DNA from 4 places in the Streptomyces sp. NPDC086787 genome. Region 2 is predicted to be linked to each of the others. Evidence: riboswitches for the same ligand, from Rfam matches in the RefSeq annotation. Region 2 holds a riboswitch; each other region holds the start of a gene.

Region 1 (5,220 bases), on a different contig from region 2:
CGAGCACATCGTCGTCGGAGGTGGCGAGCACGGCGAGTGCTTCCTCGCGGGTCGGCAGCTCGCGCCGAAGCCCCTTGTCCACCAGCGTGTTCAGCAGGTCCATGAGGTCCGATCCTGTCTTACGGGACCGCCCGGGGCCAAGGAGAGATTGCACAACGGAGACGGATCACCGTGTGGGTATTGCCACACCCTGGGCGGCTGGGCGTCCGGCTAGTGTCTGTCCGCTACCTACAAAAGCCCCGGAGGACCCATGGCGTTCGGCTGGATCGACCACCAGGCGGAGCAGCGCCGGCGTGCCGGACTCGTACGGACGCTGCGCCCCCGGCCGGCCGACTCGCCGCTGCTCGACCTGGCGAGCAACGACTATCTGGGCCTGGCCCGGCACCCCGAGGTCACCGACGCGGCCGCGGCCGCCGTGCGCACCTGGGGCGGCGGTTCCACCGGCTCCCGGCTGGTCACCGGCACCACCGAACTGCACGGCGAGCTGGAGCGCGAGCTGGCCGAATACTGCGGTTTCGAGGCGGCTCTGGTGTTTTCCTCCGGATACGCCGCCAACCTCGCCGCGGTCACCACTCTCGGCCCGCACGGCACCCTGATCGTCTCCGACGCCGGCAACCACGCCTCGCTGATCGACGGCTGCCGGCTGGCTCGCGGCACCACGCAGGTCGTCGGGCATGCCGACCCGGACGCGGTGCGCAAGGCGCTCGGCACGCACGAGGGGCCCGCGGTGGTCGTCTCCGACGCGGTCTTCTCGGTCGACGGGGACGCCGCGCCGCTCGCCGCGTTCGCCGAGGCCTGTCGGGAGCGCGGCGCCGGGCTGCTGGTCGACGACGCGCACGGGCTCGGTGTGCTGGGCGAGGGCGGCCGGGGAACGGCGCACGAGGCCGGGCTCGCGGGCGCCGAGGACGTCGTCGTCACCGTCACCCTGTCCAAGTCGCTGGGCAGCCAGGGTGGTGCCGTGCTCGGCCCCGCCCGGGTGATCGACCATCTGGTCAACGCGGCACGAACGTTCATCTTCGACACGGGACTCGCACCGGCCTCGGTCGGCGCGGCGCTGGCCGCACTGAGGCTGCTGCGCCGGGAACCGGCGCGCGCGGCGCGGGCACGCCAGGTCGCCGCTGAACTGCACGCGCGGCTGACCGCCGCGGGTATGGAGGCGGTACGGCCGCAGGCCGCGGTGGTCTCCGTGCGGGCGCCGTCCCCCGAGGGGGCGGTGCGCTGGGCGGCCGACTGCCGTACGGCAGGCCTCGCCGTGGGCTGCTTCCGTCCTCCTTCCGTGCCCGACGGCATCTCACGGCTGAGGCTGACCGCCCGCGCGGACCTCTCCGAGGCCGAGATCGAACGCGCTGTACGTGTCATCGGCGAGGCGCGGCCGTGAGTCCGCACGACACGGCCGTGCACCGCCTGGGCGGACACTGAGTCAGTGGCGGTGGGGCGGCGCTCCGGGGGGTACGGGGGTCAGCGGAGCGCTGCCAGGAAGCCGGTCCAGCTCCCGGCGGAGAACAGCAGCGCCGGCCCGGAGGGGGTCTTGGAGTCGCGTACGGCGAGCAGTCCGGTCAGCGGGCCGGAGCGCGGCCGTGCCGTCTCCACGCAGTTGTTCGCTCCCGTGCTGTAGCTGCTGCGCAGCCAGCGCACGCCGTGCAGCTCGGTACTGGAGGGCAGGTGCCGAGCCAGTGCGGTCATGGTGCCTCCTTACGCGTTATGCGCCGTCGCCCAGCCCGGCGAGGAAATCCATCGATTCCTCGGGTGAAAGGGCGTGGCCCTGAAGGGTTTTGAAGGCCTCGGAGTAGGCCCGGAGGTCGTCCTTCTGTTCGAGATAGAGGCTACTCGTCAACTGGTCGAGAACAACCACGTCCAGATCGGAAGTGCGCGGAAATGACAAAATAACGAAAGGTCCGGTGATGCCGATGTGGGCGCCGGCGGCGAACGGCAGCACCTGAAGCCGTACCTGGGGCAGCCGCGCCGCCTGAGCCAGCCGCTCCAACTGCCCCGCCATCACCTCCGGACCGCCGACCTGCCGGTGCAGCACGGCCTCGTCCAGTACGGCGCTCAGCTTCAGCGGCGGATCCGACCGCAGCACGTCCTGGCGGGCCAGCCGCACCGCCACCAGCGCGTCGAGCCGCTGTTCGGCGTCGTCGCCCGGGCGTACGGCCGCCCTGGTCACCGCACGTGCGTAGGCCGGGGTCTGGAGAAGTCCGGGGACCACCGACGTCTCAAGTGTGCGCATCGTGCTCGCCTGTGACTCCAGGCTGATGAAGTCCCGGTAGGCGGGCGGAAGCACCCCGCGGTAGGCGTGCGACCAGTGGTGTCGGCCGCCCATGTCGTCCGCGCCCGCCAATACCATGATCAGTTCGCGCAGTTGGCGGTCCGTCAGCCCGTAAGCGTCCAGGAGTAACCGCACATCGGCCGGTTTCACTCCACTCGCGCCCGTCTCGACACGGCTTACCTTCGACTGGTGCCAGCCCACCAGCCGGGCCGCCTCACCGCTGGTGAGACCCGCCCCGGTGCGCAGCATGCGCAGTTCGGCGCCGAGTTTCCGGCGGCGCACCGCGGGACCGTTCTGCATGGACTACTCCCTACTCCACCCGGGCCGCCCAAATACGCTCTGCCGTCGCAGAGTTCACCGCATCGAGCGACAGATATATGCACATCTTGGCGGATCGATACCCGTGGCCGGGGCGGTGGTGGCAGTCTGGCGGCGAAGCACCAGTCCGGGACCGTACTCGAACCATCCGCAGCGTGTCGGACTCCGGTCCCGCGTGAAAGGGACGACGTCGCCATGGCAGATCATTTGGAAGCGTCCGTAACTCTGCCGAGCGATCCCGTCTCGGTCGCCGCGGCCCGCTCCTACGTACTGGGAACCCTCGCGGAATGGGGTCTGCCGTCGGACACCGAGGTGGCCGACACCATCCGGCTCATCGTCTCGGAACTCGCCACCAACGCCGTGCAGCACACCTTCGGGCAGTCGCCCACGTTCACGGTGGACATCGTGCTCGACCGCGCGGAGCGGCTGAGCATCGGCGTCACCGACAGTCATCCGCGCTTCCCCAAGCGGCTACCCGCTGCCGTGCAGCAGGACAACGGCCGGGGCATGGTGATCATCCGCTGGCTGACCGCGGAGTGCGGCGGCAGACTCTGCGTCCGGCCCACGCGGGAGGGCGGCAAGACCGTGGCCATCGAACTGCCGTGGACCGTGACCGCCCAGCCGCTGACGGCCGCGGGGCAGCAGGACCCCTGACCGGCGCCGGGAGGCGCCGGGGAGGCGCGGGGGACGGGCCGGGCCCGAGGGGGCGACGCCGCGATGCGAGCCGCCGCCCCCTCGGCGGTTCAGCCGACCCGGCCGTACCAGACGCTCTTCGTCCAGATCTTCTGCAGTCTCACCACGTCCCCGCTCTTCGGGGCGTGCCAGATCTTCCCCTTACCGGCGTAGATCCCCACGTGGTACACGTTGGATCCCGAGTGGAAGAAGACCAGGTCGCCGGCCCTGCGGTGCCCGGACGAGACGTGGTGCGTCTTGTTGTACTGCTGGGCGGCCGTGCGGGGCAGGCTCTTGCCCGCCTTCTTGAACGAGTAGAGCGTCAGCCCCGAGCAGTCGAACCGTCGCGGACCGCTGGCGCCCCACTTGTACGGGGCGCCCTTCTTCGAAGCCGCGATCTGGAGTGCCTTCGTAGCCGTCGTCGCCGCCGCGGCGTCGGACGCCATGCCCGGAACCACGATCGAGCCGCCCACTGCGGCGATGGTCAGGGCCGAGGCCGTACCGGCACGGGCCATGAGCGACGGGACACGATTGAGCGCAGTCATGCGCAACCCTTCGTCAGCCGCCTGTGAAGGATGACCTGTCGGATTCGGGCTGGCGAAGTAGCCCGGCCGCGTTGCCGCGGCTTCACCCCAAGGGACGCTCAGAACGAACAGATGAACCAGCGAACATCCGTTCCGGCGACCCGTCTTGCTTGGGTCCTCCACTCCTGCCGATCCACTCCTGTCGACCGGTCATCCGGGAGGCGGCAGGACTCGGCGTCCACCCGGACCGCCCCGCCGCTGTGGCGGGGGCTTGTCGTCAGACAGGGATCTTCACTCACCCGTGTCCGAAAAACCCAATGGAATCGGGGATTTGTGGGGTTACTCACCACTCACCCGTTCGGGTGGACATTGCTGTGTTCGAGTCATGGTCGAGAGGGCGAACGGCCCCCGGACCAGCGGCGGAGTACCCCACCGTCCGGCTCTGACAGGCGTGTTGCGCAACTCCTACGGGCTCACGAACGGACGCTCGGCTACGCCGTACGGGGGTAAGCCTTCTGGGCCGTTTCAACACCCTTGCGGACGAACGGAAGTCAGCCCGTCCGGCTCGGCGGAACGGTGACCCGGGCGGTTCGGCGCTCCCCGTCCAGCACCCGCATCGCCCGCGCCAGGGTGGCCGCGTGCAGTTCCGACTCACCCCGCCGGTGCATGACGGCCAGCGCGTCGCGCAGCGCCGTCGCCGCGGACACCAGGGCCTGGGCGGCCCGCAGCCCGCTGTACGTGCCCTCCTGCTGCGCCGGGTTGATCCGGCCCAGCAGGTCGACCGCGTCGAGGTAGCGGTCGACGAGTTCGCCCTCGGCCCGGGTCAGGGCGGGCAGCGGCGGCAGTTCCGGCGGCAGCATCGGCGGTCACCTCTCGCCCGGCGCGGTGCGGGACGCCTCGCGGCTCGTTACGACCCCGTCCGCCAGCCCGTACTCCAGTGCGCCCCGCGCGTCGAGGACGAGGTCACGCTCCAGGTCCTCGTGCACCTGCTCCGGGGTGCGCCCCGTGTACCGGGCGAGAAGTTCCTCGAGTCGCGCGCGGACCCGCTCCAACTCCCGGGCCCGGATCGCCAGGTCGCTCGGCTGACCTTCCGTCGGTTCGGGCAGCGACGGCTGCCGCAGCAGCACGCGCGCGCCCGGCAGTACGAACCGTTTGCCCGGCGTACCGGCGGCGAGCAGCACCGCGGCGGACGGGCCGGCCTGCCCGAGGCAGACCGTCTCCACGTCACAGCCGACGTACCGCATCGTGTCGTGGATCGCGGTCATCGCGCTGAACGAGCCGCCCGGGGAGTTGATGTAGAGCGAGATGCCGCGGTCCGGGCTCGCGTACTCGAGATGCATGAGCTGCGCGACCACATCGTTCGCCGAGACCTCGTCGATCGGCGCGCCGAGCAGCACGATCCGCTCCTCCAGCAGCTTCGCGTACGGATCGAGCGCGCGG
Region 2 (5,220 bases):
CGGTCGGCACCCTGCTCGGCAGCCGTGAAGTCCTGCGCAGCGACCCCTACCTCACGGCACGGGCGCACGGCTGAGCCGCGGCTGCCGGCCGGCTCAGCCCGCGTTCCGCTCCGTCAGTTCCGCCATTTCCGTGAGCTCGCCCAGTGGCAGCGTGTGCTGTGTCTGGAGGACCTTTGCGCGGAGGTAGCGGACGTTGTGGGGGGTGGTGAAGACGCCGGTCGGGACGCGGTCGCGTACGGAGACGCCGAGGGTGCGGAGTTGTTCCGCCTTGTCGGGGTTGTTGGAGAGGAGGTCCAGTTCCGCGATGCCGAGGGCGTGGAGCATCTGGGCGGCGGCGGTGTAGTCGCGGGCGTCCTCGGGGAGGCCGAGGGCGGCGTTGGCCTCGTAGGTGTCCAGGCCCTGGTCCTGGAGGGCGTAGGCGTCCAGCTTGTTGTAGAGGCCGATGCCGCGGCCCTCCTGGCGGAGGTAGAGCAGGACGCCGCCGTGCTCGGCGATGCGTTCCACGGCTTCGCGGAGCTGGGGGCCGCAGTCGCAGCGGGCCGAGCCGAGGACGTCTCCGGTCAGGCACTCGGAGTGCAGCCGGACCAGTGGGACGGGCCCGGGGTCGCCGAGGACGATGGCGAGGTGTTCCTGGCCGTCCGTCAGTCCGTGGAAGGTGACGAGGTCGGCGTCGACGCGGTAACCGTCGTGGAAGCGCAGCGGTACCCGGACGCGGGCGCGCGGCGTGGCGGCGGGGGTGTCGGGCATGCGGGGTCTCCGGGGTCCAGGAGTTTCAGATTTGAAGCAGTTCCAGTGGATGCCGGGAACCCTACCTCTGCTTTAAATTTGAAGCAACGGAGATCAGGGCTTCGGTGAGCGCCGCCGCCACGGCACGTCGTCCTGGGCGCTCCGCGCGTCGTCCGCCTGGAGGGCGTCGGCGATCCCGCCGAAGATCTCCTCCAGCTGCCGTACCTGCTCGGGGGTGAGGCGGTCGAACAGGGCGGCGCGTACGGTCGCCACATGGCCCGGTGCCGCGCGCTCCAGGACGGCCATCCCCTGCTCGGTGAGGACCGCGATGCTGCCCCGCTTGTCCGACGGGCATCCCTCGCGCCGCACGAGGCCGTCCTTCTCCAGCCGGCCCACGGCGTATGTCAGCCGGCTCCGGGTGATCTTCGACTGCTCGGCGAGTTCGGTCATGCGCAGTCCGCCCTCCGGTGCCTCGGAGAGGTTGGCCAGGATGGAGTAGTACAGGTGTGGCATGCCGGTGTCCTGCTGGAGGTTCCGGTCGATGGTGTCCTCCAGCAGCAGACTGCCGGCGATGTACGCGCGCCAGGCGCGTTGTTCCTCGGGGGTGAGCCAGCGGGTCGTCATGTCGCCAGTGTAAGTTTGTTTCAAACTTGAACCAAGGAGGGTGCTCGATGTCGTACCCGTACGTCCTGCTGTCCGCCGCCGTCTCCCTCGACGGCTACCTGGACGACACCGGCCCCGAGCGGCTCCTGCTGTCCTCCCCGGCCGACTTCGACCGGGTCGACGAGGTACGGGCGTCGGTCGACGCCATCCTGATCGGCGCCGGCACCGTTCGCGCCGACAACCCGCGGCTCCTCGTCTACTCGCCCGAGCGGCGCTCCGCCCGGGTGGCCGCGGGCCGGGCCGAGTACCCGCTCAAGGTCACCGTCAGCGCCTCCGGCGAACTCGACCCGAACGCGAAGTTCTGGCACACCGGCGGCGAGAAGGTCCTCTACACGACGGACAAGGGTGCCGACCGGGCACGGGAACTCGCTCTCGCCACCGACGTCGTTCCGCTCGGAGCCGATCTCGACTGGCGGGCGCTGCTCACCCACCTGTCCGAGGAGCGCGGGGTGCGGCGGCTGATGGTCGAGGGCGGCGGCACCATTCACACCCAGCTGCTCCGTGCGGGCCTCGCCGACGAACTCCAGCTGGTGCTCGCCCCGCTGCTCGTGGGGGAACCGGCGGCGCCCCGGCTGTTCGGGCCCGGCGGCTACCAGGGCGGCCGGCTCCGGCTCGTGGAGACCCGCCGTATCGAGGACGTCGTCCTCATGCGGTACGAGCCGACCGCGCCCGGCGCCGGGCGGTCCGTCACCGCGGCCGACCGGCACTGGACGCGGATCGCCTGCGAGCTGGCCGCACTGTGCCCGCCCTCGGACACGGCGTTCAGTGTGGGCGCGGTCGTGGTGGCCGCGGACGGGACCGAACTGGCCCGGGGCCACTCGCGGGAGGGCGGAGACCCGCACGCGCACGCCGAGGAGGCGGCGCTCGCCAAGATCGACCCCGCCGATCCGAGGCTGGCGGCCGCCACCGTGTACTCCAGCCTGGAGCCCTGCGCCCGGCGGTCGTCCCGGCCCGCTCCCTGCGCGCGGCTGATCCTCGCGGCGGGAGTACGGCGCGTGGTCACGGCCTGGCGCGAGCCGGACACGTTCGTGACGGATGCCGACGGGAGCGGGCTGCTGGCGGGCGAGGGCGTGGACGTGGTCGTGCTGCCCGAGTACGCGGAGGCGGCCCAGGAGCCGAACCGGCACCTGCTCGGATAAGCCCTGGATAAACCCGTGTGCTCGGCACTCCGAACATGGCGTATGCTTGAGGAACAACGACGCGGGGTGGAGCAGCTCGGTAGCTCGCTGGGCTCATAACCCAGAGGTCGCAGGTTCAAATCCTGTCCCCGCTACTGAAGGCTCAGGGCCGGAATCCATTGAATGGGTTCCGGCCCTGAGTGTTTCCCGGGGTCCGACAGTTTCCGGCTTCCGGGGTGGGATAGCTCGCCCGGTTTTAACCGGTCCTGACCCCTAACTTCCGTCAGGGAAACGGTAATGATCAAGCCGAACGGCTTGGAATCCAGCCTCGGGGTCTATTAACGTTCGATAACGCAGCGCGGTCGTCCCAGCCGTCAGCCAAGGCGGCTCCGTGCGCACGCGCCGAATCCCGCAAGGGAACCGGGGAACCACCACTTTGGGGTGAATCACGCGGATGTCGCCGTATTCGTACGGCCGGTATACGCGCGTAGGAGACCTTCCTGCTCCGAACCCGTCAGCTAACCCGGTAGGCGGCGGAAGGAAAGGAGTGCGCCCGCGTGGCGTCCAACCGGCCTGCCCCTGAAGCCCCGTACGAGCCGAGTCGGCATCCCGAGACCTTCGGCTACGGCGACTTCCGCGCCGACGAGGGCCCCTGGGAGGAGTGGAATCCCACCGAGGATTCCCTTCAGCAGGTACGCGGCCGGCACCGCGTCGCCAAGCAGCGCGGCGGCGGACTCGCCCGCAGCTCCACGGTTCTCGGCGTCGGCGTCATAGCCGCCGTCGGCGCGGGTGGCATGGCCAGCGCCAACACCGGGAAGCCGCCGGTGTCCATCGCCATGCCCGACCTGCCCTCCGTGGATTCCCTGCTCGGCAACGGCTCCCAGGAGACCCCCGCGGGCTCCGGCACCGCGCTCAGCGCTCTCGGTGTGTCCTCCGACGACAGCGCCCAGGGCGCCGACGACGCCGGTGAGGCGCTGCGCAACCGCATCATGGCGCAGGCCGAACGGCAGCAGGGTCAGGCCGAGAACAAGGCCACCGCCGCCGCCGACCAGCGCATCCTCGCCGCGGCCGCCCAGGCGGAGAAGGTGGCGGCGACCCAGGCGGCCGACGCCAAGGAGAAGGCGGCCGCCGAGGTCAAGAAGCAGGCCGAGGCCGAGCGTCTCGCCAAGCTGGCCAAGCAGTACACGCTGCCGACCTCCTCGTACACGATCACCTCGACGTTCGGCCAGGCCGGCGCCATGTGGTCGTCCGGCTATCACACCGGCCTCGACTTCGCCGCCCCCACGGGCACCCTCATCAAGGCCATCCACAGCGGCACGATCACCGAGGCGGGCTGGGCCGGCTCCTACGGCTACCGCACGATCCTCACCCTCAACGACGGCACCGAGCTGTGGTTCTGCCACCAGTCCTCGATCAGCGTCAAGACCGGCCAGAAGGTCGCCACGGGCGAGATCATCGGCCGCGTCGGCGCCACCGGCAACGTCACCGGCCCGCATCTCCACCTGGAGGTCCACCCCGGCGGCCAGGCCACCGGCATCGACCCCATGACCTGGCTGCGGGGCAAGGGCCTCAACCCCTGAGTCCCCAGGCCTGAAGGCCCGAGGCCCGAGACGTCAGGGGTGGTACGGGTGGTGGACGGGGTGCGGCGACTGCTGCTGCGCCGGATGCGGCGGCCCCGCCTGGCCGTACACGCCCTGGCCGCCGTACCCGCCCGGTGCGCCGTACATCCCTTGAACCCCCTGCGTCCCGTACGACGGCCAGGGCACCGCCACCGGCATCCGCACCGGTGCCGAGGCCCGCGCCGCGTACTCCATCGCGGGCCGGGCGACATGCCGCAGCTTCCACAGTTCCGCGAGCAGTTCGCGCTCCCGCACGGCGAAGTCGGGGTTGGCCTGCCCGCGCCGTCCCCGGCGCCGCAGAAGAGCCAGTGACGTCGCGTTCTTCTCGTAGTGTCCGACGGCCCGCGCGGCCGGCTTGCCCAGGTGGTGGCCGGCGTAGTCGCGGGCCAGCTGCCGGGCCCGCATCGAGCCCAGGGCGAACGGCTCCGCGAGCCCCAGCCAGCCGGCCAGGACGTACACCGGGAGTTCCTCGCGCACGGTCCGCAACTCGTTCTGCCGGGTCCAGATCGCCAGCCAGATCAGCAGCCCGAACACGGGCACCATGAACCCCGCGTACACGGCGAGGAAGCCGTACGGGCCGAAGGTCGAGGAGCCGTTCCAGAACGCGTGCATGCCCATCGCGAGCAGCAGTCCGCCGATCGGCACCAGTACGCGCCGGGCGCGCCGGTGCTGGGCGGTGAGCGCGGAGAGGCCGAAGCCGATGCCGGTGAGCACGGTGAACAGGGGGTGCGCGAACGGGGACATGATGATGCGCACGAAGAAGGTGCCGACGGTGACGGAGGCGGCGCCGTGGCCGCCGGTGATCTGGTCGGTGCCGAACGCGGTGCCGAGATAGAGGATGTTCTCGGTGAAGGCGAAGCCGGTGGCGGTGACCCCCGCCACCACCATGCCGTCCACGATCCCGGTGAAGTCCCGCCTGCGGAAGAGGAAGATGAGGAGGACGGCCGCGGCCTTGGCGGACTCCTCGACGACGGGCGCTATGACGATGGCGCCCAGGGTGTCCGCGCCCGCCGGGTCGGCGGTGGTGGTGGCTATCCACTTGGTCGCGAAACTGTTGGCCACGATGGCTATCAGGGCGGCCGCGCAGGCGCCCC
Region 3 (5,220 bases), on a different contig from region 2:
ACCACCGGCTTCTCCGAGGTCCGGCGCGTGGCGAACCCGGAGGCACCCGACGCCGACGAACGCGAGCGGGACGAGGACAGCGAGGCCGCCACACCAGCCGCGGGCCCGGAGGACACCGGCGCCATCGCCCCGGTCCGCTTCCACTCCAGATGGGCGGGCGGGATCTCCTCCAGGAAACGCGAGGGCGGGTTGTACGAGGGCTGCCCCCAGGCGCTGCGCAGCGTGGAGCGGGTCAGGTAGAGGCGCTCGCGCGCGCGGGTGATGCCCACGTATGCCAGGCGCCGCTCCTCCTCCAGTTCCTTGGTCTGGCCGAGGGCGCGCATGTGCGGGAAGACGCCGTCCTCCATACCGGTCAGGAAGACGACCGGGAACTCCAGCCCCTTGGCGGTGTGCAGGGTCATCAGCGTGATGACACCGTCGCCGTCCTCCTCGTCGGGGATCTGGTCGGAGTCGGCGACCAGGGCGACCCGCTCCAGGAAGTCGGCGAGCGTACCGTTCTCCTCGTCACCGCGCTCCTGCTCGAACTCCAGGGCCACGGAGGCGAGTTCCTGAAGGTTCTCGATGCGGGTCTCGTCCTGCGGGTCGGTCGAGTTCTGCAACTCGGAGACATATCCGGTGCGTTCGTAGATCGCCTGGAGGACGGTGGCCGGCCCCGCGCCGGACTCCGCGACCGTGCGCAGCTCCTCCATCAGCGTGTTGAACCGCTTGACCGCGTTGGTGGAGCGCGCGGCCATGCCGTACGCCTCGTCGACGCGCCTGAGCGCCTGCGGGAAGCTGATCTTCTCGCGCTGGGCGAGGGCGTCGATCATGGCTTCGGCGCGGTCCCCGATGCCGCGCTTGGGCACGTTGAGGATCCGGCGCAGCGGGACGGAGTCCTCCGGGTTGGCGAGCACCCGCAGGTAGGCGAGGACGTCCCGGACCTCCTTGCGCTCGTAGAAGCGGACACCGCCGACGACCTTGTAGGGCAGGCCGACGCGGATGAAGATCTCCTCGAAGACACGGGACTGGGCGTTGGTGCGGTAGAAGACCGCGACGTCACCCGCCTTCGCGTCGCCCGCGTCGGTGAGACGGTCTATCTCTTCGGCGACGAACTGGGCCTCGTCGTGCTCGGTGTCGGCGACATAGCCGGTGATGCGCGCGCCCGCTCCCGCGTTGGTCCACAGGTTCTTCGGGCGGCGGGACTCGTTGCGCTCGATGACCGCGTTGGCGGCGGACAGGATGGTCTGGGTGGAGCGGTAGTTCTGCTCCAGCAGGATCGTCGTCGCGTCCGGGTAGTCCTCCTCGAACTGGAGGATGTTGCGGATGGTCGCACCGCGGAAGGCGTAGATCGACTGGTCCGCGTCACCCACGACGCACAGTTCGGCGGGCGGCAGGTCGGGCTCGCCCGGGGGGACGTCCTCGGCGTGCGCGCCGGTGCCGACGAGCTCGCGGACCAGCGTGTACTGGGCGTGGTTGGTGTCCTGGTACTCGTCCACCAGGACGTGCCGGAAGCGGCGGCGGTAGTGCTCGGCGACGTCCGGGAAGGCGCGCAGCAGGTTGACCGTCGTCATGATCAGGTCGTCGAAGTCGAGGGCGTTGGCCTCGCGCAGCCGTGACTGGTAGAGGGCGTAGGCCTGGGCGAGGGTCTTCTCGAAGCCGTCGGTCGCCCGGGCGGCGAAGTCCTCCTCGTCGATCAGCTCGTTCTTCAGGTTGCTGATCTTGGCGCTGAAGGACTTGGGCGGAAAGCGCTTGGGGTCGAGGTCCAGGTCGCGGCAGACCAGGGCCATCAGGCGCTTGCTGTCGGCGGCGTCGTAGATCGAGAACGACGAGGTGAAGCCGAGTTTCTTGCTCTCGCGGCGCAGGATGCGCACGCAGGCGCTGTGGAAGGTCATCACCCACATCGCGTTGGCACGCGGGCCGACGAGCTGCTCGACGCGCTCCTTCATCTCGCCCGCGGCCTTGTTGGTGAAGGTGATCGCGAGGATCTGGCCCGGGTGCACGTGCCGCTCGCCGAGCAGATGGGCGATGCGGTGGGTGAGCACCCGGGTCTTGCCGGAGCCGGCGCCGGCCACGATGAGCAGCGGGGAACCGGCGTGCACCACGGCCGCGCGCTGGTTCTCGTTGAGCCCCTCCAGGAGCGCTGCGGCGTCGATCGGCGGACGCGGTGCGCCGTCGCGGTAGTACGCCTCCCGGTCCGGCGGCACGTCGAACTTCCCGCCGAACAGATCGTCCGGAACCTGCTCCGGAGCGTAGTCGTCCTCGGGCGGTGGCGGGGGCTCCTCCGCGTGGCCGCGCGGGGCTTGGAGGTTCGCCAGGAAGCTGTCGTCAAAGAGGCTGCTCATCGCTCTCCGAGTCTAGGGGGCCCCACCGACAGCGCGCTGCCGGTCCTGGACACCCCGTTGCCTCACGCTCCGGAGACGTGCCATCACATGAACGGAACTCCGGAAACCGGTCACGGAAATGTATCGGACATATCCCTCGCCAACCTTCACATGAGCCACACGAGTTGGTTACCGTCACGGACAGGCCGTACGACCTCTACCGGTGAACCTCGCCGGGCCGTACGGCCTCCGCCGAGTCCGGAGTGCCACCGCGTGGCAGCCGGAGCCGGGGACCCACCGAACCTCTGGGGTGAATCGGCCCAGTCCCGCACGGGGCACGGCCGTAGGGCAACCCTTCCGAAACACCCGCCCGAACCCGACAGCTAACCCGGTAGGCGGAGCATGGAAGGAGTCGCCTCTTTTGGCGTCGCACCGCAAGTCACGCGCCGTCGGCACCCATGCCACCGGCCCGGCCACCACGGCCCCCGCCCCGGTGGCCGTACTCTCCCGGACCCCCGGGGCCGCCCCCTCCGACGACGGAGCCGGGCCGAGCGCCGCGGAGATCGAGAGGAAGATCGACGACCTGTACCGCCGTAGGACCGCGCCGGTGGCCGAGAAGCACGACCCGGTCAGGGAGCGGTCCGGCAGGCCGCGGGCGCGCGACGCCGCGCCGGAGACGGCCGCCGTCATGCTCGCGGACTTTCCGCAGGACCACTTCGGCCCGGCCAGGCTGATGGGCCGGCTGAACGCGCGCCAGGCCGTGCGGAAGAGGCAGGAGGTCGTCCCGGGCCCCGAAGCCCCGGCCGAGCCCGCGCCGCCGCGGCACGAGCTGCCGGACCAGGAGGACCTGAAGGACGCCAAGACCGCCGTGCAGCTGAAGCTCTCCGCGGCTCGCGTGCTGCTGTCGGAGCGGCTGACCGCGCTGCGGAGCGTCCCCACCGACGGCCCTGTCGCCCTCCCCGCCGACGTCACTGCCGCCATCCTCGGCGACGTCACTGCCGCCATCGGCGTCGACGGCTCCATACCCTCGGCAGCCTCGTTCGCCACCAGGGCCGAGCAGGCGGTGGCCTTCGCCCGCGCGCAGATCGGCAAGCCGTACGTCTGGGGTGCGGCCGGTCCCGGCTCGTACGACGGCCCGGGCCTCACCCAGGCGGCCTGGAAGACGGCCGGCGTCGAGCTGCCGCGCGACTCCCGTCTCCAGGCGGTCTGGGGCGCACCGCTCTCCCTGGCCGACGCCCGGCCGGGTGATCTGGTGTTCTTCTACGACGACTGCACCCACGTCGGCGTCTACATCGGCAACGGCACGATGATCCACGCCCCGAAACCGGGCGCCTGTGTGCGCGAGGAGTCGGTGCGCTACGACGGCGAGACGATCATCCACCGGGTGGTACGCCCCGCCTGAGCGGCCGAGGGGAAGGAAGCGGGACGGTCAGGTCCAGAGCACGGCGATGAAGATGTTGGCCGTGGTCAGCAGGCCCACCAGGCCGAAGAGGCGCTTGTCGACCTGTTCGTCGTCCCGCTTCACGTAGACGAGCCCGAGGATCACGATCAGCAGGGCCAGCTTCACGCCGATCTTGATGTTGTTGACGTGCTGGTCGTCGGCCTGGTTGAGGCCGACCAGGATCACTCCGGTGACCAGCATGGTGAGCGCGCCGTGCAGCATCGCCGGGACGAAGCGGGCGGTGCCACGGCCCATCGCCTTCATCTGGGTGAGGAAACCGCCGAGGAGTGCGGCGATGCCGATGATGTGCAGGCCGACGAAGAGATGGATGAGTACGTCCATGGCTCCGGAGCCTAGTCAGGATGCGGACCCGTCCTCGGCACCGCCCCCCACACAGAGACGCGTCCCATAGCACTCCCGCCCGCGCTCCCGACCCGAAACCGGCGCTTCGGTCACCACGCTGCTCGAAGCCGGTGTCGCCGACCCGGATCGCGATCACATGTGGTCACCACGGCGCCCGAATGGGCCACTTCCGCACAGCTGTTACCGGGCCGACACCGTCCGGTTTAGCGTCCTCCACCAGGTGACCGGCTCCCCACCGCCGTCCAGAACCAGGGGCGGCAGTCGGCCACCACCGCCGAGAAGGGTCCGGCGGCGGCTCGCTCCCCCTGTGCGGGCCGCCGCCGGACCCGCGAAACAGCTCGGCCGTGAGAAAGGACGTGACGGCCCAGGTGGCAGCGCACCGCAAGCCCCGGCAGCGTTCGCTGGGCGGCAGCACCGCCCGCACCGCGGCGACCCTCGCCCTGGCGGGCGCGGCCACCGCGACCGCCTTCGACGGCACCGGGCACGCCGCACCGCAGCTGACCTCGGCACAGGTCAAGGCGCGGGTCGACAAGCTGTACCAGGAGGCCGAGGCCGCCACCGAGAAGTACAACGGCGCCAAGGAGAAGGCCGACGCGACGGAACGGCGGCTCAGCGTGCTGCGCGACGAGGCGGCCCGCGGCGAGGAGCGGCTCAACACGGCGCGGGACACGCTGGGTACGGTGGCGGCCGCCCAGTACCGCAGCGGCGGTTTCGACCCCGTGGTGCGGCTGATGCTCTCCGGCGACCCCGACCGGTATCTGCGGGGCGCCACCTTCGCCGACCTGGCGGCCGACCGGCAGTCCCGGGCCGTGGCCCGGGTGCACAGTCAGCTCCGGGAGATCGAGCAGCTGCGTGGCGCCGCCCGGGTGCAGCTGGTGTCGCTCAGGTCCCGACAGGCGGAGCTGAAGCGGGAGAAGAGGACGGTCACCGGGAAGCTGGCCGAGGCGAGGGAGCTGCTGTCCCGGCTCACACCGCGTGAGCAGAGCCTGATCACGGCATACGACGGGACGGGCGCCACCGCGGCCCGCGGCTCCAGGTCGGCGTCCCCCGACGCACGCGATCCGCTCACGCCCCCCGGCTCCGTCACGGCCCCCGACTCCCGTGCCGCGGCCGCCG
Region 4 (5,220 bases), on a different contig from region 2:
GCCGCAGCCGGATCTGCTGCTCCGCGTACGCGTCGTCCTGCCAGCGCGCCTTGAGGTCGCGCAGTTCCTCGACCCGTTCGGCGGCCCGCTGCTGCTGCCGCTCCAGGTCGGCGATCTCGGCGCGCTGGGAGACGTACTGGCGCATCGGGTAGGCCAGGGCCACCACCATCGTGCACAGCACGAGGGCGAGCAGCGCGGCCCGGCCGGTGAGCCGGGAGCGGCGGGCCTGGCGCTTGGTCTGGGAGCGGTAGACCCGGGCCGCGGTCTGCTCGCCGAGCAGTCGCAGTTTGGTCGCGGTGGAGAACCGGTCCCGGTCCTTCACGGCCATGTCCCCGCCTCCCTCGTAAGCGCGTACGTCCCCGGACACGGTACGGGACCGGGTACGGGGACGTACGTACGACTTGGCCAGGGCCTGTCCGGTGTGCGGGCCGGGGCCCGCCCTCGGATCAGGGCCCCGGGTCAGCCCTTCGCGATCTCGTCGTTGCCGCGGAAGCGCGGGAAGGCGCTGCGTCCGGCGTACACCGCCGCGTCGTCGAGGATCTCCTCGATGCGCAGCAGCTGGTTGTACTTGGCGACGCGCTCGGAGCGGGCCGGGGCGCCGGTCTTGATCTGGCCGCAGTTGGTGGCGACGGCCAGGTCGGCGATGGTGACGTCCTCGGTCTCGCCGGAGCGGTGGGACATCATGCACTTGAAGCCGCTGCGCTGGGCCAGCTCGACGGCGTCCAGGGTCTCGGTCAGCGAGCCGATCTGGTTGACCTTCACGAGCAGGGCGTTGGCGGTGCCCTCGTCGATACCGCGGGACAGACGCTCCGGGTTGGTGACGAACAGGTCGTCGCCGACCAGCTGGACCTTGTCGCCGAGCTTGTCGGTGATGACCTTCCAGCCGGCCCAGTCGTCCTCGAACAGCGGGTCCTCGATGGAGACGAGCGGGTAGGCGGCCACCAGCTCCTCGTAGTACTCGGTCATCTCGGCGGCCGAGCGGGACTTGCCCTCGAACTCGTACTTGCCGTCCTTGTAGAACTCGGACGCGGCGACGTCGAGCGCGAGCGCGATCTGCTCGCCCGGGACGTAACCGGCCAGCTTGATGGCCTCGAGGATGAGGTCGAGCGCCTCACGGTTGGAGCCGAGGTCGGGGGCGAAGCCGCCCTCGTCGCCGAGACCGGTGGACAGTCCCTTGCCCTTCAGGACCTTCTTGAGGGTGTGGTAGACCTCGGCGCCCCAGCGCAGCGCCTCGGAGAAGGACTCCGCGCCGATCGGGGCGATCATGAACTCCTGGATGTCCACGTTGGAGTCGGCGTGCGAGCCGCCGTTCAGGATGTTCATCATCGGCACCGGCAGCAGGTGCGCGTTCGGGCCGCCCAGGTAGCGGAAGAGGGGCAGGTCGCTGGCCTCGGCTGCGGCGTGGGCGACGGCGAGGGAGACGCCGAGGATGGCGTTGGCACCCAGCGAGCCCTTGTTGTCGGTGGCGTCCAGGTCGAACATCGCCTGGTCGATCAGGCGCTGCTCGGTGGCGTCGTAGCCGACCAGCTCGGGGCCGATCTGCTCGATCACGGCGAGGACGGCCTTCTCGACGCCCTTGCCGAGGTAGCGGTTCTGGTCGCCGTCACGGAGCTCGACGGCCTCGAAGGCACCGGTGGAGGCGCCGGACGGAACGGCGGCACGACCCGTGCTGCCGTCGTCGAGGCCGACCTCGACCTCGACCGTGGGGTTGCCTCGGGAGTCCAGGATTTCCCGGGCTACGACGACGTCGATGGACGGCACGAGCATCTCCTTCTTGGGATGTGACGCTGGAAGTGCGGGGCTGGTGTGCCTTGCGCCTAGAGCCTATCCGTCCCGGGAGCGTCGGCCATCGACCGACCGCCCCATGGACAGGGAGACCGCAGGAACAGGGAGACCGTACACATTGTTCCACGACGGAACAAAGAGGGGCGGCAATTCGCGAGACGGAGCGGCAGTGCGGGAGACACGAACGCGGGAGACAGAACAGAACCCCGCCCCGGTGCGTGCGGGGGAACACGCGCCGGGGCGGGGAGACCGGGGGGGGCGGGGAGCCCGTGGGGACGGGGGTGTCCGTCAGCCCAGGTGCAGCTGCTGACCCGGGTAGATGAGGTCCGCGTCCTTGATGATGTCGTCGTTCCGCTCGAACAGCTTCTGCCAGCCGCCGCGCACCTTGTGCTTCGCGGCGATGGAGCTGAGGGTGTCGCCCTTGACGACCCGGTACTCGCCGTCGCCCTTCTTGACCTTCTCACCGGTCGGGGTGGTGACGGTCTTCGGCTTGGGCTTGGCGGTGTGCTTGCTCGGGGCCGGGCGGTCGACGGAGCGGGAGGCGGCCTTGGGCTCGGCGGAGCGGTCGGCGGACTTCGTGGTGTTAGACGCGGAGCCGCCGGTGTAGGCGGCGCGGGACAGACCCTTGCCGCAGACCGGCCAGGCACCCTTGCCCTGTCCGGCGAGGACCTTCTCGGCGATCTCGATCTGCTGCGACTTGGTCGCCTTGTCGGCGGTGGCGGCGTACTTCGTGCCGCCGTAACCGGCCCAGGTGGAGGCCGAGAACTGGACGCCGCCGTAGAAGCCGTTACCGGTGTTGATCGACCAGTTGCCGCCGGACTCGCACTGGGCGACGGCGTCCCACTCGGAGGCGGTGGCGGCGGAGGCGGTACCGGAGGCCACCAGCGGAGCGGCGACAGCGGCGCCGGTCACTCCGGCGATCGCGATGACGCGAGCGTGGACGGGCCTGGAGGGACGGCGGTGCTTGCCCTTGGCGGAAAACAGCATGTTGGGATCCCCTCACCGACGCCTGCGAGGTGAGCTGTCGGGTTCGGGCCGGTTGAGTTGCCCGGCCACTCCTCCCCCTGGGAGATGTGGCTCCACCCCTAGCCGCCCCGGTCAACTGTCCGGCGCGGCACTTACCTTGGGTCCCCCGCTCCTGCCTGCGGCGCTTGCGCGTCGTCTGTTCCCGTGCGGCCGCTGGCAGGATTCGGCGTTGCGACAGCCGGGGCTCGTGATGGCGAGCGGTCCTGACCGTAGACAGGCGCCCGGGGGATTTTCAAAGACGATCAGGGCTTCTGAGACTCATCCCACACTTTCACCAAACCGGACATTATATGCGAACAAGGGCGCCAACTTGCCCTATTCGCCGTCCGTTTCGGTACCGATTTCCAGGGTCTGACCGGGCATGATGGCGTTCGGGTCGCCTCCGATGGCGACCTTGTTGGCGGCGTAGAGCGCACGCCATCCGCCGTCCACGTCAAGGGAGTCGGCGATGGAGCAGAGGGTGTCGCCGACGCGCACCGTGTAGCTCTGCGAGGCATGTCGGCCCGACGACGCGGGGCCCTGTCCGCTTGCTTCACTTTCGTCCGCACTCGCGCCCCGGTGACGACCGCCGGCCGCGGCACCGGTGTCGACCAGGTTCCAAGACCCGGCCTCCTCGGCCGATTTGTCCGAGTCGGAGGTGGCGCCCTCGGTGGGCGAGCCGTCACCCTCCTGCGAACCGTCCGCCCCGGAAGGTGCCGACTTGTCCGACTTTGCTGAGCCGTCGGAATCGGCGGACCCGGCGGGGTCGCCCTTCTTGTCGGCACCCTCACCCGCGTCGGCGTCCGACGACGAGGAGCCCGGCACCGAGGAGCCCGGCGCCTTGGACGAGTCACCCGAGTCGGGTGAGCCGGAGGGGGTGGAGGGGGTGGAGGGGGTGCCGGAAGCACCAGAAGAACCGGACAAACCGGAAGAACCAGACGAACCCGAGGAGCCGTCCGCGTCGGGCGACGCGGACCCTACGCCCGTGTCCACGTCGACGGACCCGGAGTTCGAGGTGAGCCCGGAGAGTAGAGCGCAGGTGGCCCAGTGGGCGGTGCCCTTGCGGTCGAGGATCCGCTCGGCGACGGCTATCTGCTGCGAACGGCTGGCCTCGTCCGGGCTGGCCGCGTAGTCGAGACCGCCGTACTCGTCCCAGTCGTCCTGGGACAGCTGGAGTCCGCCGTAGTAGCCGTTGCCGGTGTTGGCGCTCCAGGAGCCGCCGCTCTCGCACTCGGCCACCTTGTCCCATGTGGTGCCCTCGGCCGCGCTGGCGCTCGCCGCGCCGAGCAGCGGGATGGCGATGGCGGAGCCGGCCACTCCCGCCGCCACGAGGAGAGCCGGAGCCTGACGGGGGCGACGGTGACGACCGTTCCCGGAGAGCATGCGGAGACCTTTCGCGCGACAGCGGTGACCGGTGCGGCACGCGAAACCCATGTGCCGCACTGACGAGTGAACGTATCCACTGACGATCACTTGTCACAAGTTCATGCCGCGCAGATCACGTGAAGATCACATAGTTGAAGGTTCATCACCTTCGGGCCGGACGGGAGTGAACTCCACCGGCAAGGTGCGCAGCCCCCGCATGATGAGCCCGCCGCGCCACCGCAGTTCGGCCGGATCCACCGCGAGCCGGAGATCGGGGAGGCGGGTGAGCAGGGTGGCGAGCGCGGTCTGCCCCTCGAGGCGGGCGAGCGGCGCCCCGACGCAGTAGTGGATGCCGTGGCCGTATCCAAGATGCTGGTTGTCGCGTCGTCCGAGATCGAGGACGTCCGGGTCGGCGAACCGCTCCGGGTCCCGGTCGGCGGCGGCGAGCACGACGAGCACCGGATCGCCGGGCGCGATGTGCTGCCCGCCGATGGTGAGCGGCTCGGTCGCGAACCGCCAGGTGGCCAGCTCGACCGGTCCGTCGTACCGCAGGAGTTCCTCCACCCCGGTCTCCAGGAGGTCCCGTTCGTTGCGGGCGAGCGACTCCTGGAGGCGGTTCCGCTGCCCGGGGTGGGTCAGCAGGGCGTAGGTGCCGTTGCCGATGAGGTTGACGGTCGTCTCGAACCCGGCGAACAGCAGGATGAACGCCATGGCCGCGGCCTCGTTCTCGGTGAGGTGCTCGCCGTGGTCGGAGGCGCGGATGAGCCCGGAGATGAGGTCTTCGCCCGGCGCGGGGACGTCGGGCAGCGCCGCACGCTTCTTGTGGATCAGCTCGGCGAGGTAGCCCCGCATCTTCTTGACCGACCGCGCGACCCCGCCCCGCGGTCCTCCCCCGTGCCGGATCATCATTCCCGCCCAGTCGCGGAAGTCGTCCTGGTCCTCGCGCGGAACACCGAGCATGTCGCAGATGGCGTAGATCGGCAGCGGGAACGCGAACTCGTGGATGAGGTCGGCCGATCCCTCTCCGGCGAACCGGTCGATGAGCCCGTCGGTGAGCTCCTGCAC

The links. Region 2 has a riboswitch for cyclic di-AMP ahead of ACIPK3_RS29090 (M23 family metallopeptidase). Riboswitches for the same ligand answer to the same signal wherever they lie in the genome.
Region 1: it holds a riboswitch for cyclic di-AMP, as region 2 does, so the genes downstream of both, ACIPK3_RS24750 (C40 family peptidase) here and ACIPK3_RS29090 (M23 family metallopeptidase) in region 2, are expected to answer to the same signal.
Region 3: it holds a riboswitch for cyclic di-AMP, as region 2 does, so the genes downstream of both, ACIPK3_RS20375 (C40 family peptidase) here and ACIPK3_RS29090 (M23 family metallopeptidase) in region 2, are expected to answer to the same signal.
Region 4: it holds a riboswitch for cyclic di-AMP, as region 2 does, so the genes downstream of both, ACIPK3_RS16100 (transglycosylase family protein) here and ACIPK3_RS29090 (M23 family metallopeptidase) in region 2, are expected to answer to the same signal.

What each region holds. Positions count from the first base shown of each region.
Region 1 covers NZ_JBIVBC010000011.1:186,610-191,829, forward strand. Annotated here, with positions in the region: gene bioB (biotin synthase BioB) at 1-103, opposite strand, end outside; gene ACIPK3_RS24730 (8-amino-7-oxononanoate synthase) at 251-1,378, shown strand; gene ACIPK3_RS24735 (DUF397 domain-containing protein) at 1,459-1,683, opposite strand; gene ACIPK3_RS24740 (helix-turn-helix domain-containing protein) at 1,700-2,566, opposite strand; gene ACIPK3_RS24745 (ATP-binding protein) at 2,780-3,238, shown strand; gene ACIPK3_RS24750 (C40 family peptidase) at 3,328-3,801, opposite strand; cyclic di-AMP (ydaO/yuaA leader) riboswitch at 3,805-4,027, opposite strand; gene ACIPK3_RS24755 (hypothetical protein) at 4,332-4,640, opposite strand; gene ACIPK3_RS24760 (ATP-dependent Clp protease proteolytic subunit) at 4,647-5,220, opposite strand, start outside.
Region 2 covers NZ_JBIVBC010000017.1:19,135-24,354, reverse strand. Annotated here, with positions in the region: gene ACIPK3_RS29115 (FtsX-like permease family protein) at 1-74, shown strand, start outside; gene ribA (GTP cyclohydrolase II) at 94-747, opposite strand; gene ACIPK3_RS29105 (MarR family winged helix-turn-helix transcriptional regulator) at 841-1,350, opposite strand; gene ACIPK3_RS29100 (dihydrofolate reductase family protein) at 1,398-2,528, shown strand; tRNA gene ACIPK3_RS29095 (tRNA-Met) at 2,589-2,662, shown strand; cyclic di-AMP (ydaO/yuaA leader) riboswitch at 2,898-3,057, shown strand; gene ACIPK3_RS29090 (M23 family metallopeptidase) at 3,065-4,087, shown strand; gene ACIPK3_RS29085 (PrsW family intramembrane metalloprotease) at 4,121-5,220, opposite strand, start outside.
Region 3 covers NZ_JBIVBC010000008.1:56,416-61,635, reverse strand. Annotated here, with positions in the region: gene pcrA (DNA helicase PcrA) at 1-2,321, opposite strand, end outside; cyclic di-AMP (ydaO/yuaA leader) riboswitch at 2,541-2,713, shown strand; gene ACIPK3_RS20375 (C40 family peptidase) at 2,722-3,702, shown strand; gene ACIPK3_RS20370 (hypothetical protein) at 3,730-4,083, opposite strand; gene ACIPK3_RS20365 (NlpC/P60 family protein) at 4,473-5,220, shown strand, end outside.
Region 4 covers NZ_JBIVBC010000005.1:398,535-403,754, reverse strand. Annotated here, with positions in the region: gene ACIPK3_RS16110 (septum formation initiator family protein) at 1-328, opposite strand, end outside; gene eno (phosphopyruvate hydratase) at 460-1,767, opposite strand; gene ACIPK3_RS16100 (transglycosylase family protein) at 2,074-2,772, opposite strand; cyclic di-AMP (ydaO/yuaA leader) riboswitch at 2,777-2,945, opposite strand; gene ACIPK3_RS16095 (transglycosylase family protein) at 3,127-4,173, opposite strand; gene ACIPK3_RS16090 (cytochrome P450) at 4,300-5,220, opposite strand, start outside.